DNA from 4 places in the Streptomyces sp. NPDC008125 genome. Region 2 is predicted to be linked to each of the others. Evidence: riboswitches for the same ligand, from Rfam matches in the RefSeq annotation. Region 2 holds a riboswitch; each other region holds the start of a gene.
The links. A riboswitch is a leader RNA that binds a small molecule or an ion and turns the genes downstream of it on or off. The one in region 2 is predicted to bind cobalamin.

Region 1 (7,458 bases), on a different contig from region 2:
ACTGAGCGGACCAGGAACCGGGCCCTCTCCGCGGCCCGGGCGCCCGTCGAACGAGGCATGGCACGGCTGAAGTCCTGGCGGATCTTCCGCAGATCCCGCATCAGCCCCAACCGCATGACTGTCATCGCAAAAGCCGTCCTCACCCTGGAGAGGCAACGCTGAAATGGCTCACTGCCCACTCCGCGTCCGTCATGTCCGAGGGATACCGCCGAACACGTTCGGTGTGATCGGCCGCATTCCCGAACCTGTGAGCGACGCAATCACACGACGGAGCAGGAGAGTTGAAATTCACCGGGGCGAGCACGTAAAACTGCGGCAACAGAATCTCCTGGATCTCGGTTGACTTCGCAACCCTGAGCCACCAAGACGCCTTGCCTTCATGCTCGCAGCCGACGGCAACCACCCGATCAAGACTCCCGTACGAGACTCGCCTCGCTACTTACCCCCCAACCTCAGCAGCAAATCACCAAAATTTACCCCTGGAAGCAAACTAATTACACGAGTCGGGGATTCCGAATACGTCCAAGATTCATGGCTCGTGAGCATTTCATGGACCTCGCTCACTGGCACTAGGCGCCCCGCTTCATGGGCGGGCCAATCTTCACCTTCATAAATCTCAAGATATCCTTTTTTGACCCAGGATTCCATCACCGAGGCAAAAATCGACTCAAACTCAACCCATACTTCTTCATCTTCTGACCCAGTCCAGTCCGCCAGCACGGACCATAGCGAGGACATCTCTCGTGCATTAATTAGGATGCACTCTTCGATTTCACCGAGGCGTTCCACAATGACACCAATCAATAATCCGACATCGATGCGCCGCAGCAACCTGCGGCGCATCGACACGACAGCTAGGGAAGGGCAGGGTTGCCCTGCAAAGGAATTCTGGTTACCTTCTTACCGACTTGGTACTTGATGTACGGGCCCTGATGATCCAGTCTCCGCATTCCCGGAAGCCCATTCTCGTACAATATGGTCGGATTTCCCTTCGTGATAAAAAATCCTCCCCCCGTTACGTGGGGAGCGTCTTCCATTTTAGAACCCATCGCCGCTGCCATCTCTCTGACCTCTTCCGGCGACGCACCAGTCATGGAATGCGGGTTCATGAGATCTCGGCCAGGCGATCCACCCGACACTTGGGCTTCGGAATCGGCTTCTGTGAGTGCCTTGCCTTCTCTGAGTGCCTTGCCCAGTCCATCGCTGATGCGTCCGATGCCATCGCCCACGCCAACGGCACCGGTGCCGATAAGGGCCACGCCGCCCGCGACCACGAAACCGCCACCGAGGCAGCCGAAACCGGTGAGACAGAGTGCCCCACCGCCCACGACGCCATCTCCGCCTAAGGGCTGTCCCGCAATTCCTGGCGGGTGCGCGACGACAGCTACGGCACCTCGCCGCGTTGTCGGAACGTCCACACACATCCTGCGCTCCGGCCGGGCCCGTGGCGCGATCGCCACCTCCCCGATTTAGTGGAATATTCAACCACCGGGGTATGTTGTCGCGATCACACGGGCGGGAGGCTCGAACAGCCGCCCCGCCGGCGGCAGAGGAGGAAGCACATGGACGACACCTACTACGAGTTCGGCACGGCCGCCGACCGCTGGAACCGCGCACAGTTCTTCTTCGAGGCGAAGGAGTACCTCACCGCGGCGCGCATTCTCGGCGGGCTCGTGGACGAGGTCCCCGAGCAGGTAGCCCCGCGTCTGCTGCTCGCCCGTGCCTACTACCACTCGGCTCGGCTCGGGAAGGCGGAGGCGGAGCTGCGGATCGTCCTGGAGCGTGACCCGGTCGAGGACTACGCGCGCCTGCTGCTGGGCCGCACCCTGGAGCGCCAGGGCCGGCACGAGGAAGCCGGGCCGCATCTTCGGATGGCCGCCGCCCTGAACGGCGACTTCGGCACCGAGTGACCGTGGCGCCGTCAGCCGTCGCGGAGCCCTGAGCGGCGTCGGGTACCGGGGCACGACCTCCGCCTGTGCGGCCCCCCGCCTGTGCGGCCCCCCGCGTGTGCGGCCGGTGAGCTCTCCGGCCGCACACGGGGGGGGGTGACTCAGCCGCGCGTGGGTTCAGCCCACCGCCCCGGCGGTCCGGGGAACCCCGTCCCGGGAGGTCGCGTCCCGCCCCCGCGAGGAAAGCAGCAAGCGCTCGGTGAGGGCCCCGAAGATCAGCCCGAAGCTCACCCAGAGGGTCGCCTGGACCGCGAGGGTGGAGAGCCGGAACTCCCAGAGCAGAGTCGCCGGGAAGTCCGCGCCCACCTCGTCGAACGACGGCAGGAACACGTACGCGAGTCCGATCAGCAGGACGTATCCGGCTGACGCGGCGATGGTCGCGTTCCAGTTGCCGAGACGCGGCGCGAGCCTCCTCCCGGCGATGACGGCGGCGACGGCGAGCAGGACACTCAGCGCCACCATGAGGAAGAACAGCCCCGTACGTTGACCGATGGTGTCCGGATTGCCGACGGCCGGCGGGTTGGCGGGGTACTTCAGGAACGGTACGAGGTACACGGTCAGCAGCGCCGCCCCCGCGACCAGGGCCGCGGTGGCGCGGGGGCCGAAGCTCCCGATGCGGCCGAGGGCGTAGCAGAAGACGAGTGCCGCGATGCCGCCGACGGCGACGCCGAAGACGAGGACACCGGTGGCGAGGCCGCCGGTGGCCTGCATCGTCCGGCTGACCAGTTCCTCGCCGCCGTGGTGGTCGTGGTTGTGGGCTTCTTCCAGGGCGATGGACGCGTCCACCCGGGACTCACCGAGGAAGTAGGCGACGAGGAGTGCCGCGACGCCCGCGAGCAGGCCCGCGAGCATGCCGCGGACCAGGAGCGCTCGAACGGATACGGAGTTCATGAGAGTTCGGTTCCCCTGAGGTCTAGTGGCAGGGGAAGCCGAGAAGGTGACGGCCGTCGTGGACCCACTCGTGAACGGCCTCGCCGGAGAAGACCGAGGTGGCGCCCTGCTCCGCGCCGACGAAGTACAGCAGGACGAGCATGAGGATGCCGAAGAAGACCGCCCACGGGGCGATCGCCTTCAGCGATATGGGGGTGACGGCGGGTACGCCGGTCGAGGGTGCGGCAACGTGTGCCATGGCAGAACCTCCTGAGGGAACACGCGTCCCGATCGTGGTGCCTGAGACGACGGTGCTGGGTCTGACTTCCCGCAGGTACGGGTTCACAGTGGCGCGACCGTGCCGGATTCTCACCGGACTTCCGTTACACCGTCGTCATGCTGGTGAGACCATAGCGCCTGTGTTCGAGCGCCGCCATGGGGCGTTGTATCGCCGCCCCGTCAACGTGCAGGCCGGAAAAGGCCGTTGAGGAAGGCGACAAAATGACGCGATGCCCCTGCGGGTGATATTCGCCTCGCCGGCGTCGAACCCCGCACCGCACGACGCCGGTTCACCGGCGATGCCGTCGGCCGGCTCGGCTCCCCCGCCGTCGGCATCTCTCGCCGGGCACCGCAGTTCCGGCCCCGCCCATCCGTCCGGTCCGGACGGATGGGCGGGCAGACCGGTCACGGTCGGCCTGAGTACCCGGGCCCCACCTGACACAGCCGCACCCACCCGACCGCCCCCGGTCGTACACCCTCGCGGCCCGTGCCGCACCCCCATGCCCCTGTCGCACCCCCACGTGTCGCGCCCCATCGTGCATGGTCACGCACAGTTGTGCACCTGGCGGAACAGTTGCGGCGCCTCCGCACGCTCACCCGGCGCCCGGCATACCTCACCCCTGCCCCGCCATGGCTGAAACTCGCCCAAGAAATCCGCGCCCGATCGGCGATGCCCCAAGGCCTCCATCCGCCCCTCCCGGGCGGCCGGCACCGGACAGCCGCCCGACATCTTCCCAGCCAAAGAGGCATGCACACAGCCAACCCGCCCTCTCGCGGTCGACATCCCGACGCCCTCCAACTCTTGGCCGGAAGCCGCACCCGCAGCCGTCACACCTCCATGGTTTCGCGCCCGCCTGACTGAAAGCGGCCCATGCATGGCCCTTGACCTCGGCGCGCCACGGCGCCTACTTTCCGTGCAGCGATTCGCCATATTGACCAACGTTCATATATATGAACCTGAAGGGTGCTTCATGCTAGAGGGCGTTCTGTTCTTTCCCGTGACTCCGTTCGCTCCGGACGTCGCCCTGGGCCGCGCTCTGGTGACGGCCGGGGCCGTCAGCGGCGCCGGTGGGGTCGCCGGGGAGGTGCTGTGATGAGCGGCAGCCTGCGGATCACCCGCATCGGGATCACCCCCGTGGCGTTCAAGGACCCGGCTCTCCTCAACGCGGTCGGCGTCCACGAGCCGTACGCGCTCCGCGCCGTCGTCGAAGTCCACACCGATCAGGGTGTTTCCGGGCTCGGCGAGACCTACGCCGACGAGGGGCATCTGCGCCGGTTGCGTGCGGCTGCCGACGCGATCACCGGCATGGACGTCCACGCCACCGGTCCGATGCGCCGGCGGATCGCCGAGGTGATCGGCAGCGACTCCGGCAGCGACGGCCACGGCCTGACGGGCATGATCACCACGAGCAGCACGGTGGACCGGGTCTTCTCCCCCTTCGAGGTGGCCTGTTTGGACATCCGGGGCCAGGCCGTCGGCCGCCCGGTGAGCGATCTGCTCGGCGGTGCGGTACGCGACCACGTGCCTTTCAGCGCTTACCTGTTCTACAAGTGGGACGCGCATCCGGGGCACGAGCCCGACTGCTGGGGCGCTGCCCTGGACCCCGAAGGGATCGTGGCTCAGGCCCGGCGCATGGTGGACGAGTACGGGTTCACCGCCATCAAGCTCAAGGGTGGGGTCATGCCGCCGGAGCAGGAGGTCGAGGCGGTCCTGGCGCTGCGCGAGGCGTTCCCCACCACTCCGCTGCGGCTGGACCCCAACGCGGCCTGGACCGTAGAGACTTCGCTGAAGGTGGCGCGCGCCCTGGAAGGCGTGCTGGAGTACCTGGAGGACCCCACTCCGGGACAGGAGGGCATGGCCCGGGTCGCCCGCGAGGCCTCGATGCCGCTGGCCACCAACATGTGCGTGGTCGCCTTCGACGAGCTGCACTCCTCGGTGCGCCAGGACGCGGTGCAGGTGGTGCTCTCCGACCACCACTACTGGGGCGGCCTGGAACGTTCGAAGCTGTTGGCCGGGATCTGCGACACCTTCGGCATGGGCCTGTCCATGCACTCCAACTCCCATCTCGGCATCAGCCTGGCCGCGATGACCCACTTGGCTTCCGCCACGGAGAACCTCTCCTACGCCTGCGACACCCACTGGCCGTGGAAGGACCCGGCGGAGGACGTCATCGTCCCCGGGGCCATCGGTTTCCGCGCCGGTTCCGTCGCCGTGCCCCGTACCCCGGGCCTGGGGGTGGAGCTGGACCGGGACGCGCTGGCCAGGCTGCACGAGCAGTACCTGCGCTGCGGTCTGCGCAACCGGGACGACACCGGCTACATGCGCCGGCTGGACCCGTCGTACGAGAACAAGTCACCGCGCTGGTGACCAGGGGCGCGTGCGGGCGCCGGCGCGGTGCCCGCACGCCCGGGGCGACAGCCTCCGGCTCCCCCACCCTCCTCCCGTGACAAGCCCGTCCATGTGACGAGCCCGTCCTGGTGACGGCGCCGCCCGTGACGGGCCCGTACCAGCAACAAGAAGGTAAGCCCATGCATTGGCTCGACTGGGTCGCCGTCGGCGGCTACTTCCTGGTGATGCTGCTCATCGGCGTGTGGTCGCACCGGCGCGTCAGCGACGTCTCCGACTACTTCACCGGCGGCGGCAAGATGCCCTGGTGGCTGACCGGCATCTCGCACCACATGTCCGGCTACAGCGCGGCCGTGTTCGTCGCCTACGCGGCGGTCGCCTACGACTACGGCATCACCGTGTACGTCTGGGCGTTCCTGCCGCTGGCCGTGGGCACCGGCATGGGCGCCTGGCTCTTCGCCCCCCGGTGGAACCGGCTGCGGCGGCGCTACAAGGTGGCCTCCCCGCTGGAGTACCTCGCGCGCCGCTACAACGTCCCCACCCAGCAGGCGCTGGCCTGGAGCGGCACGCTGCTGAAGGTCTTCGACGTGGCCGCCAAGTGGGCGTCGGTGGCGATTCTCCTGGAGGTCTTCACCGGGATGTCGATGACCCAGGGCATCCTGCTGACCGGCGTCATCACCCTTCTGTACTGCACGGTCGGCGGTCTGTGGGCGGACGCCCTGACGGAGTTCGGACAGTTCGTCATCCAGGGGGTGGCCGCGCTGTCGATGATGTGGGTGGTGCTCGACCACCTGGGCGGCATCTCGGGTCTGGGCACCCTGTGGCACCGGCTCCCGGAGGGCCACACGGACCCGCTGGTCGGGCCGTACACCGCCGGCTTCCTCACCGCGTACGTCGTGGTGAAGCTCTTCGAGTACAACGGCGGCATGTGGAACCTGGCGCAGCGGTACATGGCCACCGACTCGCCCGAGTCGGCCCGGCGTTCGGCCGGACTTTCGGCCGTCCTGTACCTCGTCTGGCCCGCGGTGCTGCTGCTGCCCGCCGTCGCCGCGCCGGTGCTCATGCCCCACATCGGCGATCCCCAGCAGACCTACGCGCTGATGGCGCAGTCCTATCTGCCGGCGGGGCTGGTCGGTCTGACGCTCGCCGGGATGTTCTCCCACACGATGGCCATGGCCTCTTCCGACGCCAACGCCATCTCGTCCGTGGTCACCCGCGACATCCTGCCCGCCCTCGTGCCCGGTTTCCGGAACGCGGTGGACGAGCGGAAACTGCTGACGGCGCGGGTGGTCACGGTCGTCTTCATCGCGGTCTCCATGATCGTGGCCATCGAGGCCGACCACTTCGGCGGAGTCCTCGGGATCGTCGTCGGCATGGTCGCGGCCGTGATGGGACCGATCTCCATCCCGATGCTGCTGGGGCTGCTGCCGGCGTTCCGCCGTTGCGGCTCGCGGGCGGCTCTGGCGTCCTGGGCGCTCGGTCTCGCCGGCTACTTCGTCGTCAAGTACGGGTTGGCCGGGGCTTCCCAGACGACGGTGATCGTCACCCCGCTGGTCACCTCGCTCGTCGTCTACGCCGCGCTCGGCCTCCTCCTGCCGGAGCCGAACGCGGAGGCCGACGCGGTGGTGGCGGCCCTCTCCGGTCCGGAGGCCGGTGCCGCGGAGGCCGCCCCGCAGCCGGTGGCGGAACAGGTCTGACCCGCCCCGCGAGCGCCGGTCACGTCGGTGCCGACGGGGCGGCGCAGGTACGTCAGCGCCGGTCGCCCGCCAGGTCCGCGGGACGCCCTTCGGCCGACTTCCTGGTGGCGGCGATGTGCGGTGCGGTGGTGCGGGCGGGCGTCCCCGGCTTCGGCTCGGGGGCGCCCTGCTGCGTGGGGCCGGGCACGGTGGGCCTGTGTCGCGTCGAGGAGGGCGCCGGGGCCTGCTGGGAGAGGCCGGCACCGGTGGGTTTGCGGCGGATGTCGGTACGTGGCGCGGGCGGGGTGTAGACCGGTACGCGCAGCAGGGCCACGAC
Region 2 (7,458 bases):
GTTCGCCGCCGCCCTACCCTCCACGCTGGCGCTGATCCCGATTCCCGCCCTCGCCGGCATCCTCGTGCATGCGGGCTGGAAGCTGATCCCGTTCGGTCAGATCGCGAAGCTGGGGCGGGACCACAGAGGTGAGGCACTGATCCTCATCGTGACCGCCGGATCGATCGTCGCAGTGAACATGTTCGAGGGCGTGCTGATCGGTATCGCGATGTCCGTGATCAAAACCGCCTGGGAAACGTCCCACGTGAAACTTGAGGTCATCGACAAGGGCGCCGGCCCCATCCGGGTGTACGCCTCTGGAAACGCAACGTTTCTTCGGCTGCCGAAAATCTTCGACAGCCTGGAAGCGCTTCCTGAGGACCGACCGATCGAGCTGGATCTGTCCGGGCTGCACCACCTCGACCACGCCTGCCGTACGGCCTTCGAAAACTGGGCTGAACGGCACAGCGCACCCGACACCGAACCGGTAAGAATCACAGCCACCGAACCTGTATAGGCACCGGCGCATCGCTGCTGGGCGGCGGGCCTTGGCGCTGAGTTCGTCGGGGGACTGGCGGCCATCGGCGAACGACTCCTCCGGTTCGCGAGCCTGCTCGCGGATCTGCCGCTCGGCAGCAGCCCGGACTTCGAGTCGGCGGTTGGCCTCGCCTGCCGGGCGGCGCGGTGGGCGGCGAGCGCTCGGTGGTAGCCGTCGGGCGTGGGACGGCGTACGGCAGGTTCGGCGGGCACGGTCGGCGGCGGGGCCGGTTCGGCCGCCCCGGTGGGGCCGGCCTTCGTGGGATCGGGCGCCAGGACGTGCACGGTGCGGACGTTCGCTCCAGGAATCCGCGCATGGGCGGCCGTGACCACCTTCGGGACGCTCCACCGGAGTTTCGTGGCGACCGCCGGGGTGGCGGGAACGACGTCCAGGCGGCCACTGTCCGCGTCCTGTCCCACAGGCCGGGCTCGGCCGGCGGGTTCGGGCGCGACCGTGGCGAGGATCGTGTCGTAGCGGGCCAGGCCGGTTCCGCCGTCGGCCGGGGCGGTCCTGCCACGCTCGGTCAGCATCCGGCTGATCGCACTGCCGAGCCCGAGTGGCAGACGAAGAAGTCCCATATGAACCTTTACGCACAACAGCCCAGAATCAAGTACTGGGTCAACTTCATCGGTTACTTCACCAAGACTGGGCCCTGGGCTACTTCGAGTAGTACAACTAGCCGCTGACCGGCTTTCAGGGGGCGAGTCGGCTCGGCTCGCCCCCTGGACCGGGACACCGCGCCAAGAGTCCAGATCTCACAAGAACGGCATGCACCGATGGCCTACGTACAGATCGCGCTGGGGCTCCTGGAGTTCCTCTGCGCATGGGCCGCGTACTGGCAGGTGCGCGGCCGCAAAGATCCGCTGTTCATTCCTCTGGTCGTGATCGTGCTGGCAGCGGGTGTCGCTATGCCACGGCTGATCCACCGAGGGCACCCCACCTGGTTCTCACTGGCGCTTCAGGCGCTCGCGGTGATCGCGCTGCTCCTGATCGCCGCGACAGCTCGCAAGCGCGACCGGACGTGAGTGTCTGTGGAGGTTCCCTGGGAGCCATGAGGGAGTCGGCTCGCTCCCCGAGCTCTCCGTGAGCCCAGGCGAACCCGACCCGCGCCAACACCCTGACCTGCACACATTGGATCCAAGTCGCTCGTGATCTTGACCGAATCTCATTCGGGACGAAAAGGTCGTGGGTCCAAATCCCTCCACCGCAACAGCTGAAACACCAGGTCAGGGGTCTGATCCGCCAAGTGGATCAGACCCCTGACTGGTTCCTGGGACCGGCTGGCTCAGGCGGCATGGGCGAGGGGCAGGACGGCGGCGGTGAAGCTCTCGACCTGCTGCCGAGTGAGGGGCGCAGATCGAGCTGGGCTCCGACGGCCGCGGCGGCGGCGCGAGCCGCCCCCGCAGTCACCACGGTCGCTCGCCGTCCTCCAGGCCAGCTGAATCGTGACGGTACTCGGCTGCGAGCAGCGCGGCGCAGCCGAGTGTCCAGCCTGCTGCAGCGTCGAACACGTCGAACGGCACCCCAGGCGTCCGTGAGCGTGCGCGAACAGCACCGCGACCACCTCGCCAGCAGGTTGTACTGCAGCGCCCAAGCGGCGACAGCTCCACAGTTGCTGTTCCAGGTGTGCCCGGGACCGCCGGTCCACTCCACGAAGTCCGGGGCGTCCGGACCGCTCTCAGGGTCGACGATGCCCGCTGCTCCCAGGAACACAGCCAGGTCCCGGTCCGAGTACGCGGCCCGAGGCTTTCCGGCCGGCCGCGGGTGGGCACGGTGATGTGGCGGCCGCGGACGCGGCCGGCCGGTGCACCACAACCGGTGTTGTCGCCATCTTTCCAGCGTGCGCTCGACGGCCACGGCCGGCGAACCGCCGCCGCAGAGTCGACCGTGCTCAACCCCGCTGGATGTTATCGGTGTTCTGCAGTATTCCGCGTTGGCCGTCCGGCTCCTGGACCATCAGGCCGTTTCTCGTGTTGCCGACTGCCAGGTACCACAAACCAGGCCGTAACCAGATAGCACGCGCAGCACCGTCGTCCGTGCTCAACAGCGGGCGCGAGCTGGGAACGGCGAACCAGAAAGGCTGGAACTCGAGATCGTGGCTTATGAAAGTGGAGGGATTGGAACCGTAAGCGCCGGTGAGCGATTGACCGACGGGCCGATACCCTTGGGCCAAGCTGGCGGGGAGCGGGCTGCCTCTGAAGTGCTCCGTGAGTCGCACCAGCAGAAAATTCATTTCGTCGCTCACCTTCTCAACTCTTGCCCGTAGTTCCGCCGGCTCGTGCTCCAAGGAGCCGGTGGGGGTATTGGTAAGTCGGTGGAGCAAGACTTTACGGACAAGTGTGCTGGTCGCGCTGAGCGCTGCCCGGGGATTCCCCACACCAGAGAGGTTGGCTTGCTCGACACCATCGACGGCGGCGAGACGGTAGAAACCAGTGCCGAGAACATCGACCTGCTCCCTGACCGTCGCGTCATAGGTGTCGAGGTCAACGGGGTGGCCAGCTTCCAGGTTCTGGATCACCAACTCCATGTGGAGGCCCCAGGAGCGTGTAGCCACGCGGGCCGCAGCGGCCGCCTCCAGGGCTGTTTGCATCGCTTCCCATGACCGTGTCCGGCGGACACCTTCCTCGCTTGCCTTGCGGGTCGATCGCTGTAAGAAGTTGGAGCTGAGCGCGCCGATCGCCGCACCGCCCAGCACTCCAGCCAATCCGAATAACGCTTCCATGGTCGCCACACCAGTCAGTCTGGCCGCGCAGTTGATTGTGCAGCAAGGGTCCCTTCGGAGTGACTCCCCGCGCGGCCCGGCGCATGCGGCCAGGGGCCCCGGCAACGCCACGTCGCTCATTCCGCGGAAGGTGTCCGGTGATGGCAGGATCGCGCACCACCGGAGCCACACGTGTTAGCAGCGCCCCCTCCGGGACGACTTCGTAGGACCCGGACACGCCCGCAACGGCCGCATCACCCTGAGCCTGTACGACGAACCGTCGGCATTCGTGCCTCAGCGCCCCGGCGCCCGTCTGCGTATCCCCGCCGACCGCTTCGGCCGCGAAACCGGCGTCAACGGCAGTACGAGGACGCGAACCGGTCATCGGTGGCGCTCCGGTGAATGCCCTGGACCCGTCGGCAGGGCCGGTGGGTCCGCACCGGTTCGGAGCAGGTGGCGGGGCCGTTCGCCGCGCGAGGACGGGCGGCGAACGGCCCCGGGACGTCACCGGCCGGGGGCCGTGTCAGCGGGCCAGCACGCAGTCTCCGCACAGAGGGCCGCTGCGGTCGGGGGCGGCGCGGTAGATGAGGCAGCAGCTGCGGCGCCGGAAGGTTCCGCCGCCGGCCATGGTCGCGGTGCCCCGCAGCGGGGGGCGTGCGAGGAGGAGCGAGGTCAGGCTGCGGGTGCGGGCGGCGAGTTCCGGGCGCGCGGCCGCGATCATGGTCGCTGCTCCGTTGAGGGCCGAGGCGGTGTTCCCCCACACAATGTGCCGGGATACGGAGAACTTCCCCATCATGTCGCTGAGTTCGCGCAGCGGGCCGTCCAGCAGGCGGGTGCTCAGTTCGTCGGCGAGGTGCTCCGGGGATCCCGCCGGGCTGTCGGCGACGGCGCTGTCGGGCAGCGAGAGGGGGATCGGTCCGCCGATCACGGGCTGCCATCGCAGCTCGGTGAGGCCGGGGGCGAGGACCCGGTCGTGCAGCACCGCGGCGGCCAGGGCCGGGGAGATCAGCCGGGCGGCCAGCCCCAGATGCGCGACGGAGGCCGCGACGCGCGGTTCCACCGAGCCGGGTGGCCGGCCGCCCGCGGCAGCGAGCCGTGCCCCGACCGCGGCGACACGTGCTTCGAGCAGCGGGCGGGACATCGGCTGCCAGGGGCCGTCGGGTTCCGTGCCGAGGGGATGGATCCGGAAAGCGAAGAACGGGCCCAGACCGGTCACGGACTCGCTCAGGACCGTCGCCGTGGCCGTATCCGTATCCGGATCTGTATCCGTCATGCGGAGACCGGACCCGGCACGGCCGGCGCACCGGTGGGTGCACCGCGGTCCGTCCCGGTGGCGGAACGCCGGACCGGTACGGCAACCGGGGTGCCCCGTGGGGAAATCCGTCGGAACGCGGGCGGCATGCTCACGGTGGGCTCTCTCTTCGGAGTCGTGCGTCCCTCGCACATATGGGCGGGACGAGGGCTTGGGTGTCCGACCCGCCCGCCCTCCGTCGGTGGCGGGCTCACGGTGGCGCGACCGTGCTGGAAATCCACAGGCTTCCTCGTGCCGTCACGCCGCGGAAAACATACGAGCGGTCTGTCCGCCCGGTCAACCGCACCGTTCCGGACCCGCGCACGGCCTGCGTCCCGCCTCACGTTCCGGACCCGCGCACGGCCTGCGTCCCGCCTCACGTTCCGGACCCGCGCACGGCGGTGCGCCGCGTCGGCTTCCCCTGGACCGAGACCCGGTTGTCCCTGGAGAACCTGGTCGCCGCCGCCCGTACGGTCCGCGGCGAGCTGTCCGGACCCCGTCCCGGGGAGCAGCGGCGGGGCCGGGACGTCTCGGGCGTCCCGGCCCCGTGTGCCTCGGCTCGCGTCGGACGTGCGCGGGCCGGGGCGGAGCTCGACCTTTCCCCGCCGCCCGGGCCGCTTCCGGGCAAGCGTGCGTCCTGCCCCGCCGGGGCGGGTCCTACCGGGGGCCCCGGCGCCCGGGGGGCTCGAAGGTGTAGAGGTCGAGGATCTCCGGGCGCGGGGCCACGCCCGGTCCTCCGGCTCGTATCCAGGAGGCGATGTCCTCGGTCGCGCCGGGGTCGTTGACCAGTCCCAGCCAGACGGGCCGGGCTCCGGCGGCCCGGCCCTCGGTGGAGGGCTGCACGACCACGACGTTGGCCTGGTCGCAGACGTCCAGACAGTCCGATATCCGCACCGGGGCCTCCTCGCGAAGGCGGTCCGTCTGCGCCCCGTGATCGACTCCGGTCACCTTGCGGCTGCCGCAGCAGCAGTCCCGGCACACGACCACCCGGCAGGGCACCGCTCCGGCCGTCGCGCCTGTGCCGGGCACCGCCCCGGTCCTGGTGCTGTTCTTCTGCACGTGAGCCTCTTCGGCCGGCCTTGCGGGCACGCCGAACCACCCCTCTCCGGGGAGGTCCGCCCCGGCGTTCGTCGAGGAGGCGACCGCGTGAGTCTCCTGGCTCTCGGGGCGCCGCCCGTCCCGCCCTTCCCGCCCCTCGCCGGAGGCAGTGGTACGCCGGGACCCGCTCACCGATCACAGTGGCGGGACCGCTCCGGTTTCACACCGGATTCCTCGGACCGCCGTCGCCCTGTCACCGGGCATCATCCCATCCGGTGTGCCTGGTCGGTACGGGCGGGAGCGACCGCCCCAACCCGCCCCTATGATCATGTGCCTGACACATCGTCGCCCTCGGAGGAGTACCACCGCTCATGCGCCCGACCCGTATCGCCACCACCGTCCTTGCCACCGCGGTCGGCTTCGCCGGAGTGGTCGCCACCGCCCCCGGCGCCGCGGCCCAGTCCGGCTGCCAGTACAAGGTCGTGTGGCCGACCGCCGGGGTGTACGAGGACCCGAACCCGAACAGCGCCGTCGTGAAGACCAAGTACGCCGGCGACATCGTCGGTGCGTCGACCTGCGAGGGCGCCTCGTACAACGAGTACGGCTACGTCCTGGTCACCAGCGATGCGGCGGCGGACGGCCGGGGATGGATGCGTGAAGGGGCGGTCGTCGCCATCTGAGTCGTTCCGCCCGGAACGGACGGCTGAGCCGGCGCGGGGGCCTGGCGCGGGGGCCTGGCGCGGGGGCCTGGCGCGGGGGCCTGGCGCGGGGGCCTGGCGCGGGGCTTGGGGCGGCCCGGCTCCCGGTCCGACGAGACTCCCGGCCCACCCGGTTCCTCACCGGCGCGGCTCTGCGCCCGCACCGGCCGGAACAGCCCTTCCTCCGTGCCGAAATCCGTCCGGAGCCGGCGATCGAGGCGGCTCGTCCGTAAGGGCCTCGTCCTGCCCGCGAGCCCGGCCGCATCCGTACGGGCCGGCCCGCCGCACGCGGCTCGCCCGTTCAACGGGCGGGGGCCGCGACCGCCGGGGTGCTGCCGGTTGCGCAGGACGACAGGTCCGGGCGGCGGTGTGCCCAGGGGCGCGCCTTCTCGTACGCGGCTGCCGCGCGGAGCACGGTCGCGTCCGCCAGATGGCGTCCGATCAGCTGGAGCCCCACGGGCAGGTCGTCGGGGGTGCGGCCCGCCGGGACGCTGGTCGCGGGCGCGCCGGTGAGGGAGGCCGGGTAGTTGAAGCCGATCCAGGCGGTGTCGCCGACGGTACGGCCGTCGATGCGCTCGGGGCCGTGCACGCCGACCGGGAAGGGGGGCACGGCCGCCGTGGGGGTGATCAGGAGGTCGTACTCGGACATCAGCGCGGCCATGCGGTTGGTGAGCGCCTTGCGCGCGATGTTGGCGTCGGTGAGTTCCCGCGCCGTCCAGTCACGCGTCATCCAGGCCACGAGATGCGGGGACATGGCGGGACCGTACTGGTCGACGAGGCCTCGCATGCCGGTCAGGTCGGTCTCGGCGGTGATGACTGCCTGGAATGCCTCGGCGGGGTCGCTCCAGCCGGGGTCGACTTCCTCCACGGTGCAGCCCAGCGCGCGGAAGACGGACACCGCCTCCTCGGCCACCGCGCGTACCGCCGGGTCGACCGGCAGATAGCCGAGATCCGCGCTGTAGGCGATGCGGAGTCCGGCGCATCCTTCCTCACGACCGCGGCGGGCGGCGGCCGTCCAGTCCACGTCGTGGCAGGGAATGGAGTGCCGGTCGCGCGGATCGGGACCGGCGAGCACGGAGAGCATGAGCGCCGTGTCGGCGACCGTACGGGTCAGGACGCCGAGATGCTCGATGCTCTCCCAGCCCGAGGCCCCAGGCATGCGTTCGTCGCGGCAGCCGGGCCAGACGGGCACGCGCCCCATCGACGGTTTGAA
Region 3 (7,458 bases), on a different contig from region 2:
GCGTACGCCGACGCCTACGACGATCCCGAAGGCCCCTGGCACCGGGTGCCCGCCCGCCCGGCCGGGGAGGCCGCCCGGTGAGCGGTGGAGCAGGCCGTCCGGTGGCCGGCGAGAAAGGGAACGCGTCGACCGTTTCACGAGGACGCGTCCGACGGGTACGCGAGGCCATGGGCTCACTGGGGGTGAAGGCCGTCCTTCTGGCCTACTGGGGAACGGCCTTCGTTGTCTCGATGGGGCAGAAGAAGCCGCAGGTGGGCGTAGAGGAATCGGTTCGCCGGAGGGCGTAACCAGATGGGGCTCAGCCAGTTACCGAGATGGGCCCGCTGAACGCGCCCGCCACCCCCCAGGTTTGTGCCGAATACAAGAGGAAGATCATGAAGGCCATTCATCCGAAGATCGTCGGCGTGCTGACCGATACGTTCAAGGTGCCCCCGGCCGAGATTCACCCGGAGTCCACGATGGACAGCCTGGAGATGGACTCGCTGGCGGTGGCGGAGTTCGCGGTCATCATCAAGGAAACCCTCGGCATCCACACCCCCGTCGACACCCTCCACCGGGACGCCACCCTCGCGGACATCTCGGAGTTCATCCGTACCGCCTCCCGCCACGGGGAGCCGGTGAGCAACACCCGATGAAGAGGCCCGAGATCGCCGTCACCGGACTGGGCATGATCACCCCGGCGGGCAACGACACGGCCTCCACCTGGGAAGGCGTACTCGCCGGGGTGTCATCGGCCCGTACGGTCCCCGAACTGGACGGGTGCGCGGTCGACTTCGCCTGCACGGTCACCGGCATCGACCTGGACGACGCCGTCGGTGGCCGGACCGCCTACCGGATGGGCAAGTACGTCAAGTTCGCGGTGCTCGCCGCCCGGGAGGCGGTGGCCGACGCCGGTCTCGACCCGGGCGGCTGGGACGGCGCCCGGGTCTCGGTCGTGGTGGGCACCAGCAGCGGCGGGTCGGCGGCGCTCTCCCAACAGGCCGTGGTGCTGGACCGGCTGGGGGCCGAGGCATCCTCGCCCGCGGGCATCCTGCTCACCATCCCCAACATGCCCGCCGCGGAGATCGCGATCCAGCTCCGGGCCACCGGCCCCAGCCTGGCTCCGTGCACGGCCTGTTCGTCCGGGGTCACCGCCCTGTCGGTGGCGCGGGACATGCTGATGAGCGGCCAGTGCGACATCGCCGTCGCCGGGGCGACCGAGTCGATCGTCTTCCCGGTGGCGATGACGGGTCTGGCCCGGTCCGGGGCGGCGGCTCTGCCGGACGGCGACCCGTCTCGGCTCTGCCGCCCGTTCGCCGAGGACCGCGCGGGCCTCGTCATGGGCGAGGGCGCCGCCATCATGGTGCTGGAACGGGCCGAGGACGCCCTGGCCAGGGGGGCCGTCCCCAGGGCGTTGATCGCGGGCACGGGAGCCACCACCGACGCCCACCATCCCACCAGCCCACACCCCTCCGGCAAGGTGGCCAGGGCGGCTGTCGACGCCGCCCTGCGGGACGCCGACTGGCGCGCCGAGGACGTCGGCCACGTCAACGCACACGGCACCGCGACCCCGCTCAACGACGCCACCGAAGCCGCCCTCATCGCCCGGGCCTACCCGCACCGGCCGCCGGTCACCGCACCCAAGGGCGTGCTCGGCCACTGCATGGGCGCGGCGGGCGCCATCGAGGCCGCGCTCACCGTGCTGACCCTCCAGCACCAGCTCGTCCCGCCGATCGCCAACCTGGACGCCCCGGCACCCGGGTTCGACATCGACTGCGTGACCAAGGCGCCCCGGCCCGTCGCCGTCCGCCGGGCCGTCAGCCACTCCTTCGGGTTCGGCGGCCACAACGCCGTGATCGCGCTGCGGCTGCCCTGACCCGGGATCCGTGAGCAGCGGGGCGCCGCCGGACGACCTCCGGCGGCGCCCCGCAGCCGTACCCGGCTCCGGGCCGTGGCGGTGGTCGTACGGCACCGAACAGGCATCCGGCGGGCGCGGAGGGGCGTGATAGCTTCCCAGTGCCAGTCGCACTCCACACATGGGGTCAGGGAATCCGGTGAGAGTCCGGAACTGACGCGCAGCGGTGAGGGGGACGGGCGGGGCCACGGCCACTGGGAGACCCACGGGTTTCCCGGGAAGGCGCCCCGTCCGCACGAACCCGAGTCCGAAGACCTGCTGGCACCCTGCGACCCGAACGGGCCGCAGTACTCCGTACAACGGGCCCCGCGCATGGGCCCAGAGACGCCGAGGTACCCCGTGCCGCCCATGGCCGTGTTTCGAAAGTCCCGCCTGCCAGGCGACGCCTGGCACGCGCCCATGGCCCGATCCGTCCGTTCCGCCGCCCTGCTGACGGCGGGGCTCCTGCTGATGACCGCCTGCGGCGGCACCGGCGACGCACCGGCCACCGCCGGTGCGGCCGCAGACGGATATCCGGTGACGCTCCACAACTGCGGACGCACCGTCACCGTCACCTCCGCCCCGCACCACGCGGTCTCCCTCAACCAGGGATCGACGGAGATCCTGCTCTCCCTCGGCCTCGCCGACCGGCTCGCGGCCACCGCCACCTGGACCGACCCCGTGATGAAGGGCCTGGAGAAGGCCGACGCGAAGGTCCCGAGGCTCTCCGACAATGCCCCCTCCTCGGAGAAGGTGCTGGCGCAGGAACCCGACTTCGTCAGCGCCTCGTTCGAGTCCACCCTCGGCAAGGGCGGGGTCGCGCCCCGCGAACAGTTCGAGGACCTGGGCGTCCCCACGTACGTCTCGCCCTCCGACTGCGCCGGCAAGGACAACAGCGGCGACGGCGACGGCGCCCGCTCCACCGCCCTCACCCTGGACAGCGTCTACGGCGAGATACGCGACCTGGCCCGGGTGTTCGGCGTGCCGGAACGCGGCGAGAAGCTGATCGCCGGCCTGCGGGCCCGCGTGACGGAGGCGACCGACGGCACCGACGCCTCCGGCACCACCCTGATGTACTGGTTCGCCAACGCCGAGGCCCCGTACCTGGCGGGCTGCTGCGGGGCGCCCGGCATCATCACCACCGAACTCGGCGCGAAGAACGTCTTCGACGACACGCACGAGGAATGGCCCCAGATCAACTGGGAGACCATTGCCGACCGCGATCCGGACGTCCTCGTCATCGGCGACCTCACCCGCAAGTCCCAGACGGCCGAAAGCGCCGAGAAGAAGATCGAGTTCCTGGAGTCCAACCCGGTCACCAAGAACATGCACGCCGTACGGAACAAGCGGTACGTCCTGCTCAGCGGCCAGGCCATGAACCCCACCATCCGCACGGTGGAGGGCATCGAGCGCGTCGCGGCGGGGCTGCGCGAGTTCGGCCTCGCCGGATGACGGCCGGCGAAGACCCGGCGGGAACCCGTACCGTCGCACCGGCCGGCAACCGCCCGGTGCCGGCCGGCGCCCGTTCCGTACCGTACGGGCGACGCACCGGCCTGCGGGCCCTGCCCGAACCGCTCCTGTGGTGCGGCGGAACCGTCCTGCTCCTTGCCTCCGTCGCGGTCGCCGTCACCATCGGCCCGGCCCGGATCTCCGTCGCCGACGTGTGGTCGGTGGTCGCCGCCCACCTCGGCCTCGGCGACACGGAGCTGAGCCCGATCCGGGACGGCATCGTCTGGGACCTCAGAATGCCGCGCACCCTGCTCGCGGCCGTCTGCGGCGCCGGCCTCGCGGTGTGCGGGACCGTCATGCAGTCGCTGCTCCGCAACCCGCTCGCCGATCCCTTCGTCCTCGGCGTCTCCTCGGGGGCGTCCACCGGCGCGGTCGTGGTCGTGGTGCTGGGCGTTGGCGGGGGAGCGGTCTCCCTCTCGGCGGGCGCCTTCGTCGGGGCGCTCGCCTCGTTCGCGCTCGTCCTTCTCCTCAGCCACAGCCTCGGCGGCACCACGGACCGGGTCGTGCTCTCGGGCGTCGCGGTGATGCAACTCTTCTCCGCGCTCACCTCGTTCACCGTGATGACCGCCGCCGACGCGGAGCAGACCCGCGGCGTCCTGTTCTGGCTGCTCGGCTCCCTCAGCGGTGTCGGCTGGACGGACGTCCAACTCTGCACCGGCGTGGTGGTGCTCACCCTGACGATCTGTCTGGCCCACGCCCGTACGCTCGACGCCTTCGCCTTCGGCCAGGACGCCGCTGCCACCCTCGGCGTCCACGTCGCGCGGACCCGGACCGTGCTGCTCTGCACCACCGCGCTGCTCACCGCCGCACTGGTCAGCTCGGCCGGGACGATCGGCTTCGTCGGCCTGGTGCTGCCGCACGCCGCCCGGGCGCTCGCGGGTGCCGGACACCGCAGACTGCTGCCCGTCACCGCGCTGGCCGGAGCCGTCTTCCTGGTCTGGGTCGACACCCTGGCCAGAACGGTCCTGGACCCGCAGGAGGTGCCGGTCGGCGTGGTCACCGCGCTCATCGGCGTACCGGCCTTCGTCCTGGTCCTTCACCGCACCCGGAGGGTCGTATGACCGCCCCCGTCGAGGGACTGCGGGCGGACCGGGTGCGCCGGGCGGCCGGCGGACGCCTCATTCTCGACGGAGTGACCCTCGCCCCGCCGCCCGGCGCCACCGTCGGTCTGATCGGTCCCAACGGCTCCGGGAAATCCACCCTGTTGCGGGTGCTCGCGGGTGTCCTGCCGGCGGAGGGCGGCCTCGTCACCCTCGACGGCGAACCGCTGACCGCGACCGGCCGGCGCACGGTGGCCCGGCGGGTCGCCGTGGTCGACCAGCACGCGGAGACCCAGGTCGAGCTGAGCGTCCTCGACGTCGTACGCCTCGGCCGCATCCCGCACCGCCGCCCCTGGTCCGCCCCGGGACCGGCGGACGACGAGGCCGTCCGGCAGGCCCTGGACCGGACCGGACTGACCGACCGCGCGGGGCAGTCCTGGCACACCCTCTCCGGAGGCGAACGCCAACGGGTCCAGATCGCCCGCGCCCTCGCCCAGCAGCCCCGCGAACTCCTGCTGGACGAGCCCACCAACCACCTGGACATCCAGCACCAGCTCGACCTGCTGACCCTGGTCTCCTCACTGCCCCTCACGTGCGTGGTCGCCCTGCACGACCTGAACCTGGCCGCCATGTTCTGCGACCTGGTCACCGTGCTGGACGGCGGGCGGGTGGTCGCGGCGGGCACCCCGCACGAGGTGATCACCGAGCGGCTCATCGCGGACGTCTACCGGGTACGGTCCGTGGTCACCCGTGACGGCCCGCAGGGGCGCCCCAGCGTGCGGTTCCTGCCCGCCGCCGGGGTGTGACCCGGGCAGGGCGCGGTGGCAGGGGGCGCGGGCAGGACGCGGGGGCGGAACCGTCACTGCGGTCCCGCCCCCGCGCCCAGCCCGTGGTGGCACTCGGTCTGCCGCCGGAGCGGCCGGACGTCAGCTGCGTCCTCCCGGCCCGAAATCACCGCCCATGTCCTTGCCGGTGCGGGATTCCGTACCGTCCGCGTAGTCGATCTTCTCCTTGCGGACCTCGGCGGAGACCTCCTTCTGCTCGGTCACCCGGTCCCTCTCCAGCCGTACCCGTTCCACGGCCACGGCCTCCTTGCGCACGGTCGCGCGCTCGGCGTGCAGGGTCACCTCGACGTCCTGGTCGCCGATGGCGGTCTGCCCGGTCACCTTCTCGCCCGGCGCCAGCGGCTCCCGGACCACGCGAACCTCCTCGTGCGAGACGGGCACCGTGCGGGTGACCTCCTCCGTCACGACGTACTTGTGCAGACGGGCCTTCCCGCTCTCGTACTCCTCCGTGCCGACGCGCAGCTGCTCCTCGGAGCGGATGAGTTCCTCCTGGCCGGCGAGGTCGGCCTTGGACATGTCGGGGGCGGACCTCGCGCCGGCGCCCGCCAGCGGCCGTGCCCCGGCCGTGGCGTCGGTGTCCCGGTGCGTGCCGGCGCCCGTCGTGCCCGCACCCGTCACGCCCGCGGTACCGCCGGTCGCCTTGCCGGTGCCGGTGCCGGTGCCGGTGCCAGTGGTGCGGGCCGCGCCCGCCGCCCCGGCGCCGGCGGCCGCTCCGGCCGCGCCGCCCATCGCGCCCGTGCCGGCCGTCGTCCGGCCGTCCGCGCCCGTGCCCGTACCGGCTGTGCTCCTGGGCTTCCTGGTGAGTCCGTAGTGGCGGTAGAGCTCCTCCTCCTCGGCGACGGAGAGATGGGCGTCCGCGTCGACCCTGGGGGCGTCCTTCACGCTCTCCTTCGGGTGCGCCACGTGCAGGTCCGCGCCGACCCGACGGGCCCCGGCGAGCGGAACGAAGCTCTCCTTCATCCCGAACATGCCGGTCTTGACCGTGACCCAGTCGGGCCTGCCGGTGTCGTCGTCGACGTACACCCGGCCGACACTGCCGACCTTTTCGCCCCCGTTGTCGTAGACGGTGAGACCGTCGAGCTCTCCGGAATCCGTGAAACCGTCAGCGGCTGCCATGACCGATGCCTCCTCGCCCGGACGCGTCCTGTGGTGGGTCCACTCAGGTGCGGCACGCCCGGTTCCATCGCGCCTCACCCGGATGGCCCCTGCAACCCACCGGCCGTCGGGGGCCCGGCGGACAGGGGGCGTCGCGCCCGCCCCGCCCCGCGACCGCCGGGAAAGGTGACCCGGGCCACCCGTTAGGCCAGACGGGTGACGACCCGGGTGGCGGGCGGCACACCGGCGCGCCCGGGAGCCGGCCATGAGGCGTACGGCCGGTGCCCGGCGGCACCGGGGCCCCGCATAGGATCGACCGGCCGTAGTCGTCCGTACCGCCGACCGGCCGTCCTCGTCCGCACCGGTGGGCCGTCCGACACGGCCGGCCGCCACACACCCCGGGAAACCGCCATCGCCTCCGTACCCCTTCCGCGCCCGGTCCCGCAGGGCCGCCTGCGCACCCGGCACGAGGACGGCCACCGGCTGGGCCACCTGGTCTGGCGGCTGGCCCCCGGCAGCCGGGTCTGCAGCAGCGCGGTCCTCGGCGGCGGCATCGGCACCCGCGCCTGGATCATCAACGCCCAGGTGCAAGGCGGGTACCCGAGGCTCGACCCAGACCGCCACCTCGCGGAGATCGCCGCGGCGGAAGGACTCGTCGGACCCGGCGCCGGACTCATGACCGCCGCCGACGTGAGCGCCTGCACCGAGGCGCACGACGAGGGCGTGACGGCCACCGTCACCAGCGGCCTGGGCGTACGAGGCTGGGCGGCCGCCCCGGCGCCGGGCGCGGACACCCCGCCGCCGCCCGGAACGGTCAACATCGTCGTCGTACTCCCGGTCGCCCTCAGCGACGCCGCCCTGGTCAACGCGGTCGCCACCGCCACCGAGGCCAAGGTGCAGGCGCTCCTGGACGCGGGGCTCGACTGCTCCGGAACCCCCACGGACGCCGTCTGCGTCGCGGCGCCCGCCCCGGGCGCCGAAGGCCCGGAGCCGTTCGCCGGTCCCCGCTCGCGCTGGGGCGCACGCCTGGCGAGGGCCGTGCACGCCGCCGTACTCGAGGGCGCGCTGCTCCACCTGCGCGACGCCCGCGAGCCGA
Region 4 (7,458 bases), on a different contig from region 2:
CCCGCGGCGGCCACCGCCGCGGGGTCCGTGCACCCGTCCTCAGGCCATCTCCGGCACCTCGGACGGGCCCCGGAAGGTGCGCCGGTAGGCGTTCGGGGTCGTACCCAGCGAGCGTACGAACTGGTGCCGCAGGGCCGCCGCGTTGCCGAAGCCGGTCCGCCCGGCGATCGCCTCCATCGTCTCGTCCGAGGTCTCCAGCAGATGCTGGGCCAGCAGCACCCGCTGCCGCAGCAGCCAGCGGTAGGGGGTGGTGCCCGTCTCCTGCTGGAAGCGGCGCGCATAGGTGCGGGGCGACATGTGGGCGAGGGCCGCGAGCTGGTCGACGGTCATCTCCCGGTCGAGGTGGTTCTCCATCCACGCCAGGGTGTCCCCGACCGTGTCGCAACCGGTGCGAGGCAGCGGACGCTTCACGTACTGCGCCTGGCCGCCGTCCCGGTGCGGGGGGACCACCATCCGGCGGGCGATGACGTTGGCGACGTCCTGGCCGTACTCCTGGCGCACCAGATGCAGACAGGCGTCGATACCGGCCGCCGTGCCGGCCGAGGTGATCACCTGGCCCTCGTCGACGTAGAGCACGTCCGGCTCCACCCGGGCCAGCGGATAGCGCCGGGCCAGTTCGTCGGAGTGCCGCCAGTGCGTGGTGCAGCGGCGGCCGTCCAGCAGCCCCGCCGCTCCGAGGGCGAACGCGCCGGAGCAGACGCTCAGCACCCGCGCGCCGCGGTCCATCGCCCGGCGCAGCGCGTCCAGGACCTCGTCCGGGTACTCCCGGGCGACGAAGTGGCTGCCGGCCGGTACGGCGATGAGGTCGGCCTCCTCCAGCCGTTCGAGGCCGTGCGGGGTGCTGAGCGTGAACCCGGCGTGGGTGCGCAGCGACGGGCCCTCCGCCGACACCACCGCGAAATCGTGCACCGGCAGTCCCTCGTCGCTGCGGTCGAGGCCGAACACCTCGCACAGGACGCCGAGTTCGAAGGGGTGGACCTCGTCCAGCAGCAGGGCGGCGACGTTCTTCAGCATGAGGGCAGTGTGCCAGGAGTGTGGCAGTAATTCGAGGGTCGGTGACGGTCCTGCCACTGCCGGGACGGGTTGCCGGCGGCCAGAGTGGAGCCATGAACACACTCCTGAACGTCCTCGGCGTCACCGTCCTCGCCGCCCTCGTCCTGCTCCCCGCCCTCGTCGGGTTCGCCCGGGAGCGCCGTATCTCGCACGAGCTGCGCGCGGCTGAGCACGCCCGCCGCACCGACCCGCCGGCTCCGGCGGCCACCCCGCCCCGGCGCGCCGCACGGACCCCGCGCCTCCGGTCCTGGGCGCGGGTCTGAGGGAGCCGCGCGCCGACACGTGCCGTCCCCGCGAACGAACGGGCGGCACGGGTGATCATGGGGGAGCCCCGGCCGGGCGGGCGGACCCGCGCGGCCCGATCGGACCACCCACGGACGAAGAGAGACCATGGCTTTCATCCACCGCACCACCATGAACCCGGGCAAGCTCGACCTGCTCGCCGCCTGGCTGCCGTCCCAGCCCTGGTACGCGGGTGGCGGCTCCCCCGAACTGGCGAAGGCCGGCGGCTTCCGGCTCGACGACCCGGCGGGCGAGGTGGGCCTCGAGTTCATGGTGGTCACCGATGTCTCGGCGGGCCGCCCGGTGCCGTACCACGTGCCCGTCACCTATCGGGGAGCCCCGCTCGATGGCGCGGGGGCCGCCCTGATCGGCACCAGCGAACACGGGGTGCTGGGCACGCGCTGGGTGTACGACGGGGCCCACGACACCGTGCTGACCGACCGGCTCCTCGCGCTGCTCCACGGCCGCGCCGAACCGCAGGCGCAGAGCGAGTCGGACACCCCCGACCCGACCGTGCACAGCCGGTTCATGGGGGACGACATCCCCGAGGGAGCGGTCGTCGAGGCCGTGCGGAGCGGGATGTACGGCACCGACGTCCTGCTGACGGATCCCGCCGGGCCGGGAAGCTGGACCCTGCGGGTGGTCCGGGCGCTGAGGGGCGACGCGGAGGAGGCCAAGGGCGACGCGGGACCGCTGCACGGCGAGGTCACCGCGCTCTGGGCTCCGCCGGGAGCGGAGCCGGCCCGTGCCCGGTTCGCCGAGGTGCGTCCCTCGACGGAGAGCTGAACACACGGCGGCGGGCACCCCCGTCCGGGAGTGCCCGCCGCCGTGTGCCCGGCCGAGAGCTTTCAGAAGTCGTCGTCGAAGCCGACCGTGCCCTCCACCGCGACCTGGTACGCGGACGGGCGGCGCTCGAAGAAGTTCGTCAGCTCCTGCACGCCCTGGAGCTCCATGAACGAGAACGGGTTCTCGGAGCCGTACAGCGCCGGGAAGCCCAGCCGGGTGAGCCGCTGGTCGGCGACGCACTCCAGGTACTGCCGCATCGACTCGGTGTTCATGCCCGGCAGGCCCTCGCCGCACAGGTCACGGCCGAACTGGAGCTCCGCCTCCACGGCCTCCTTCAGCATGTCGGTGACCTGCTGCTGGAGCTCGTCGTCGAAGAGGTCCGGCTCCTCCTTGCGGACGGTGTCCACGACCTCGAAGGCGAAGTTCATGTGCATCGTCTCGTCCCGGAACACCCAGTTGGTGCCCGTGGCGAGACCGTGCAGCAGACCGCGCGAGCGGAACCAGTAGACGTACGCGAACGCGCCGTAGAAGAACAGCCCCTCGATGCAGGCCGCGAAGCAGATCAGGTTCAGCAGGAACCGGCGCCGGTCGGCCCTGGTCTCCAGCCGCTCGATCTTCTCGACCGAGTCCATCCAGCGGAAGCAGAACTGCGCCTTCTCGCGGATCGACGGGATCTCCTCCACCGCGTCGAACGCGGCGGCACGGTCGTCCGGATCGGGCAGATAGGTGTCGAGCAGCGTCAGGTAGAACTGGACGTGCACGGCCTCCTCGAACAGCTGCCGCGACAGGTACAGCCGCGCCTCGGGGGAGTTGATGTGCTTGTACAGCGTCAGCACGAGGTTGTTGGAGACGATCGAGTCGCCCGTGGCGAAGAACGCCACCAGCCTGCCGATCATGTGCTGCTCGCCCGGCGACAGCTTGGCGAGGTCGGCCACGTCGGAGTGGAGATCGACCTCCTCCACGGTCCAGGTGTTCTTGATCGCGTCCCGGTAGCGCTCGTAGAAGTCCGGGTAGCGCATGGGACGCAGGGTCAGCTCGAAGCCCGGGTCGAGCAGGTTCTTCTCGTTGCCGGGGTCGGTGGTGCTCATTACTGGCAGGCCTCGCAGGACTCGGGGTTTTCGAGGGAGCAGGCGAGGGCCTCCGCGTCGGAGTACGCCTGCTGCACGGGGACGGGTGCGGGGGCGGGGGCGGCGGCCTTCGCGGTGCCGGAGGCGGCGCGGGCGATCCGGGTCGCCGGGCGCGAACGCAGGTAGTACGTCGTCTTCAGCCCCTGCTTCCAGGCGTACGCGTACATCGAGGAGAGCTTCCCGATGGTCGGCGTCTCCAGGAACAGGTTCAGCGACTGGCTCTGGTCGAGGTACGGCGTACGGGCCGCCGCCATGTCGATCAGACCGCGTTGCGGGACCTCCCACGCGGTGCGGTACAGCGCGCGGACGTCCGCAGGGATCCAGCCGAAGCCCTGCACCGAGCCGCTCGCGTCGCGCAGCGCGTCACGGGTGCGCGCGTCCCACACACCGAGCCGCTTCAGCTCGTCCACGAGGTACGCGTTGACCTGGAGGAACTCACCGCTGAGCGTCTCGCGCTTGAAGAGGTTGGACACCTGCGGCTCGATGCACTCGTACACTCCGGCGATCGAGGCGATGGTGGCGGTCGGCGCGATGGCGAGCAGCAGCGAGTTGCGCATCCCGGTCTTCGCGATCCGGGCGCGCAGCGCGTCCCACCGCTCCGGCCAGGCCGGCGCCGTGTCGTAGTGGTCCGGGTGCAGCACCCCGCGCGCGGCACGGGTCTCGCTCCACGCGGGCAGCGGCCCGGACTTCTCGGCGAGGTCGCAGGAGGCCTCGTACGCGGCGAGCATGATCCGCTCCGAGATGCGGGTGGAGAGCTCGCGGGCCTCGGCCGAGTCGAACGGCAGCCGCAGCTGGAAGAAGACGTCCTGGAGGCCCATCGCGCCCAGACCCACCGGCCGCCAGCGGGCGTTGGACCGGCCGGACTGCCCGGTCGGGTAGAAGTTGATGTCGACGACCCGGTCCAGGAAGGTCACGGCCGTGCGCACGGTGGCGTCCAGCCGCTCCCAGTCGATCGTCCCGTCCGCCACGAAGGCGCCCAGGTTGACCGAGCCGAGGTTGCAGACGGCGGTCTCGCCGTCATCGGTGACCTCCAGGATCTCCGTGCAGAGGTTCGAGGAGTGCACGACCCGGCCCGGCTCGGCGGTCTGGTTCGCGGTGCGGTTGGACGCGTCCTTGAACGTCATCCAGCCCTGGCCGGTCTGCGCCAGGGTGCGCATCATCCGGCCGTACAGCTCGCGGGCGGGGATCGTCCGGCGGGCCAGGCCCTTCGCCTCGGCGGCCCGGTAGGCGGTGTCGAAGGCGTCGCCCCACAGGTCGACCAGCTCGGGGACGTCGGCGGGCGAGAAGAGCGACCAGGAGGAGTCGGCGTCGACCCGGCGCATGAACTCGTCCGGGATCCAGTGCGCCAGGTTCAGGTTGTGCGTACGCCGCTGGTCCTCGCCGGTGTTGTCGCGCAGCTCCAGGAACTCCTCGATGTCCGCGTGCCAGGTCTCCAGGTAGACCGCGGCGGCACCCTTGCGCCGGCCGCCCTGGTTGACGGCCGCGACGGAGGCGTCCAGCGTCTTCATGAAGGGCACGATGCCGTTGGAGAGCCCGTTGGTGCCCCGGATCAGCGAACCGCGCGAGCGGACGCGCGAGAACGACAGGCCGATGCCGCCCGCGTGCTTCGAGAGCCGCGCCACCTCGTGGTAGCGGCCGTAGATCGAGTCCAGCTCGTCCAGCGGGGAGTCCAGCAGATAGCAGGAGGACATCTGCGGGTGGCGGGTGCCCGAGTTGAAGAGCGTGGGGGAGGACGGCAGGTAGTCGAGCCGGCTCATCAGCCTGTAGAGCGCCGCGACCTCGTCCACCGCGCGGGCCGAGTCGTCCTCGGCGAGCCCGGCCGCGACCCGCAGCATGAAGTGCTGCGGGACCTCCACCACCTGGCGGGTGAGCGGGTGGCGCAGCAGGTAGCGGCTGTAGAGGGTACGCAGCCCGAAGTAGCCGAACCGGTCGTCGGCACCGTCCGCGAGCGCCTGGTCGACCAACGCGTCCAGCCGCTCGGCGTGCAGCGCCACGAACGCGGCCGTACGGTCCGCGATCAGGCCCTCGCGATGGCCGACGGCGACCGACGCGGCGAACGACACCGCGCCCTCGCCGGCCGCCTCGGCGGCGATGGTACGGGTGAGCAGCCGGGCGGCGAGCCGCGAGTAGGCGGGGTCCTCCGCGATCAGGCCGGCGGCCGACTCGGTGGCCAGGGTCAGCAGTTCGGCCTCGTCGGCGTGCGCGCTGCGGCCCCGCAGCGCGGCGGCGGCGACCTTCCCCGGGTCGGTGTCCGGCAGGTCCGCGGTGAGGGCGGTCAGGGTGCGCAACAGCGCGGCCCCGGGGCCGTCGACGGGCTCGGTCGCTGCGCTGGCTGCGGGCACGGACGCCGGATCGGCGGGCGCGATGGTCACGGTGGTGCTCTCCCTCGCTCGGCTCTGGACCGGCGGGGGGAGGGGAGGGCCGCGGGGCGCGCCACCTGGAGACGGGCAGCACCGCACACGGCGTCCACCGGCCCAACCGCGAGGCCCGGACGTACGGGCGTCCGGTTCGGGTGAGCCGGACGCGCTGTCGGCAGGTAGCCGGACTCGAAGGTGCGCGAAACGCGCGGTTCACACCGTTGCGGGACAGTTCCGGATTCGCACCGGATTCCCCTGCGACGACAGCGAGACGAGCATACATGTGGTGGCCGGGGGGCGAGAACGCCCCACATGTTGTGGCGGTGCGGCGCGGTGTTCCCATGCCGGAGCGGGCGCGGAGGGCGCGCGGGACAAGGGAGAACCCGCTCCTTCCCCGGGGTCCTGGCCACGGTCCGGCCGCCGGGCACGCCGTCGTGGCCCACGACCCGCCAGGCATCTCCCGCAGCACGCTCGGAGTCCCTGGACTTCCCCGGCGGGCACCCCGGCCCGGTCACGCACCCGGCCGGGTCCGCCGCGCTCCCGCGGCACGCGCGCCGGGCCTGACGCGAGGCCCGGGCCGGGGCCCGGGGCCGGCCCACCGGGTTCAGGCGTCCGAGCCCGCTTCCAGGTCCAGTCGATAGGTGAGCAGCGTCAGGTCCGGCACCGGCCGCCAGTCGCGTTCCGGGGTGCGCGCGAAGCCGAGCCGGTGGTAGATCCGGTGCGCCCCGGCCATGGCGGGCTGGGTCGACAGGGCGAGAGCGGTGACGCCCGCGGTGGCGCGGGCCCGCGCCGCGCAGGCCCGTACGAGCGCCTCTCCGGCTCCTCGGCCCCGCCCCGCCCTGCCCACCGCCAGCATGCGGAACTCCGCCTCGTCCGGGGCCGCGACGTCGCACATGGGGCTGCCGGGCGGGGCGTAGGTGACTCCGCCGAGCACCGTGCCGGTGTCGTCCACGGCGACCAGCACCTCCGCCACGGCGGCCCGGCCCGGCACGTCCCGGAGCCTGGCCAGGTAGGGGTCGTCCTCGCCTCCGCCCAACAGCCCGTCCGCGAGGTAAGCCTGGGCCGTGATCTCGCCGAGGAGCTCGTACTCCTCCGGCTCGGCCCTTCTGATCGTCAGGTCCATGACGGTCATTCTGCGCGCCGCCCGGGGCGGCCGGACAGGCCGGTCCGGGAAAGGACTCAACCGCTCGCGCCCACGCCGTTGTTCGGGGCTCCGTCGCCCTCCGGCGGGAGGTCGCCGCGCTGGATCGGCTGCGAGCCGGGGGCCTGGCCGAGGGACGGGAGGATTCTGTCGAGCTCGGCGTCGTCCGCACGGTGGGCCGCTTCGGCCGCCTCGCGCAGGGTGGCGCGGTCCACGGCGGTGAGTTCGGCGCTGACCGTCACGGAGACGTCCCCCTCGGTGCGGGCGTACGCGTGGCCGAGGGCGGTCGCGCGGTACCAGCCCTCGCCCTCGCGTTCGCAGACGGTGTAGTCGGGCGAGCCGTCGGCCGGCTCCTGCTCCCCGCAGTCGGCGGGGGAGTAGTCGGCGCGCTCCACGCCGAGTTGGATCACGTGGCCGTTCCTGTCCGTGTAGGAGCTGCCGAAGCCGTCGTCGCCGAGCACGCCCACCGACTGCGTCGCCAGGGTGTAGCCGGTCACCTCGGTGACGTACACGTGGTCGGCCCGGGTCTGGAGGGCCGTCGCCCTCGCCTCCAGTTCGGCGTGTTCGGGTACGTCCGCGGCGGGGGACGCGCCGCCCGCGCCGACGTGCTCGGTGCCGCAGCCGGTGAGGGTGAGGACCAGCAGAGCGGGCCACAGGCCGCGCAGCCGGGTGCGAGATGTCATGAGCACATCCTTCCGTACGGGGCCGGCGG

Region 1: it holds a riboswitch for cobalamin, as region 2 does, so the genes downstream of both, ACFZAX_RS32075 (CbtB-domain containing protein) here and ACFZAX_RS26640 ((2Fe-2S) ferredoxin domain-containing protein) in region 2, are expected to answer to the same signal.
Region 3: it holds a riboswitch for cobalamin, as region 2 does, so the genes downstream of both, ACFZAX_RS10560 (ABC transporter substrate-binding protein) here and ACFZAX_RS26640 ((2Fe-2S) ferredoxin domain-containing protein) in region 2, are expected to answer to the same signal.
Region 4: it holds a riboswitch for cobalamin, as region 2 does, so the genes downstream of both, ACFZAX_RS21065 (ribonucleoside-diphosphate reductase subunit alpha) here and ACFZAX_RS26640 ((2Fe-2S) ferredoxin domain-containing protein) in region 2, are expected to answer to the same signal.

The regions. Positions count from the first base shown of each region.
Region 1 covers NZ_JBIBHR010000027.1:3,386-10,843, forward strand. Annotated here, with positions in the region: gene ACFZAX_RS32050 (transposase family protein) at 1-162, shown strand, start outside; gene ACFZAX_RS32055 (hypothetical protein) at 436-849, opposite strand; gene ACFZAX_RS32060 (hypothetical protein) at 855-1,328, opposite strand; gene ACFZAX_RS32065 (tetratricopeptide repeat protein) at 1,563-1,910, shown strand; gene ACFZAX_RS32070 (CbtA family protein) at 2,067-2,840, opposite strand; gene ACFZAX_RS32075 (CbtB-domain containing protein) at 2,863-3,078, opposite strand; adenosylcobalamin (AdoCbl) riboswitch at 3,082-3,228, opposite strand; gene ACFZAX_RS32080 (enolase C-terminal domain-like protein) at 4,192-5,466, shown strand; gene ACFZAX_RS32085 (sodium:solute symporter family protein) at 5,628-7,142, shown strand; gene ACFZAX_RS32090 (undecaprenyl/decaprenyl-phosphate alpha-N-acetylglucosaminyl 1-phosphate transferase) at 7,195-7,458, opposite strand, start outside.
Region 2 covers NZ_JBIBHR010000017.1:115,997-123,454, forward strand. Annotated here, with positions in the region: gene ACFZAX_RS26620 (SulP family inorganic anion transporter) at 1-496, shown strand, start outside; gene ACFZAX_RS26625 (hypothetical protein) at 1,294-1,542, shown strand; gene ACFZAX_RS26630 (hypothetical protein) at 2,409-3,248, opposite strand; gene ACFZAX_RS26635 (hypothetical protein) at 3,742-4,491, opposite strand; gene ACFZAX_RS26640 ((2Fe-2S) ferredoxin domain-containing protein) at 5,167-5,568, opposite strand; cobalamin riboswitch at 5,658-5,783, opposite strand; gene ACFZAX_RS26645 (glycosyltransferase) at 5,919-6,227, shown strand; gene ACFZAX_RS26650 (amidase family protein) at 6,547-7,458, opposite strand, start outside.
Region 3 covers NZ_JBIBHR010000005.1:109,517-116,974, forward strand. Annotated here, with positions in the region: gene ACFZAX_RS10545 (acyl-CoA dehydrogenase) at 1-81, shown strand, start outside; gene ACFZAX_RS10550 (acyl carrier protein) at 375-635, shown strand; gene ACFZAX_RS10555 (beta-ketoacyl synthase N-terminal-like domain-containing protein) at 632-1,855, shown strand; cobalamin riboswitch at 1,983-2,172, shown strand; gene ACFZAX_RS10560 (ABC transporter substrate-binding protein) at 2,294-3,325, shown strand; gene ACFZAX_RS10565 (iron chelate uptake ABC transporter family permease subunit) at 3,322-4,443, shown strand; gene ACFZAX_RS10570 (ATP-binding cassette domain-containing protein) at 4,440-5,228, shown strand; gene ACFZAX_RS10575 (DUF2382 domain-containing protein) at 5,349-6,383, opposite strand; gene ACFZAX_RS10580 (adenosylcobinamide amidohydrolase) at 6,774-7,458, shown strand, end outside.
Region 4 covers NZ_JBIBHR010000012.1:37,062-44,519, reverse strand. Annotated here, with positions in the region: gene ACFZAX_RS21085 (helix-turn-helix domain-containing protein) at 40-1,014, opposite strand; gene ACFZAX_RS21080 (hypothetical protein) at 1,107-1,316, shown strand; gene ACFZAX_RS21075 (1,4-alpha-glucan branching protein) at 1,444-2,121, shown strand; gene ACFZAX_RS21070 (ribonucleotide-diphosphate reductase subunit beta) at 2,184-3,209, opposite strand; gene ACFZAX_RS21065 (ribonucleoside-diphosphate reductase subunit alpha) at 3,209-5,620, opposite strand; cobalamin riboswitch at 5,762-5,901, opposite strand; gene ACFZAX_RS21060 (GNAT family N-acetyltransferase) at 6,210-6,728, opposite strand; gene ACFZAX_RS21055 (hypothetical protein) at 6,785-7,429, opposite strand.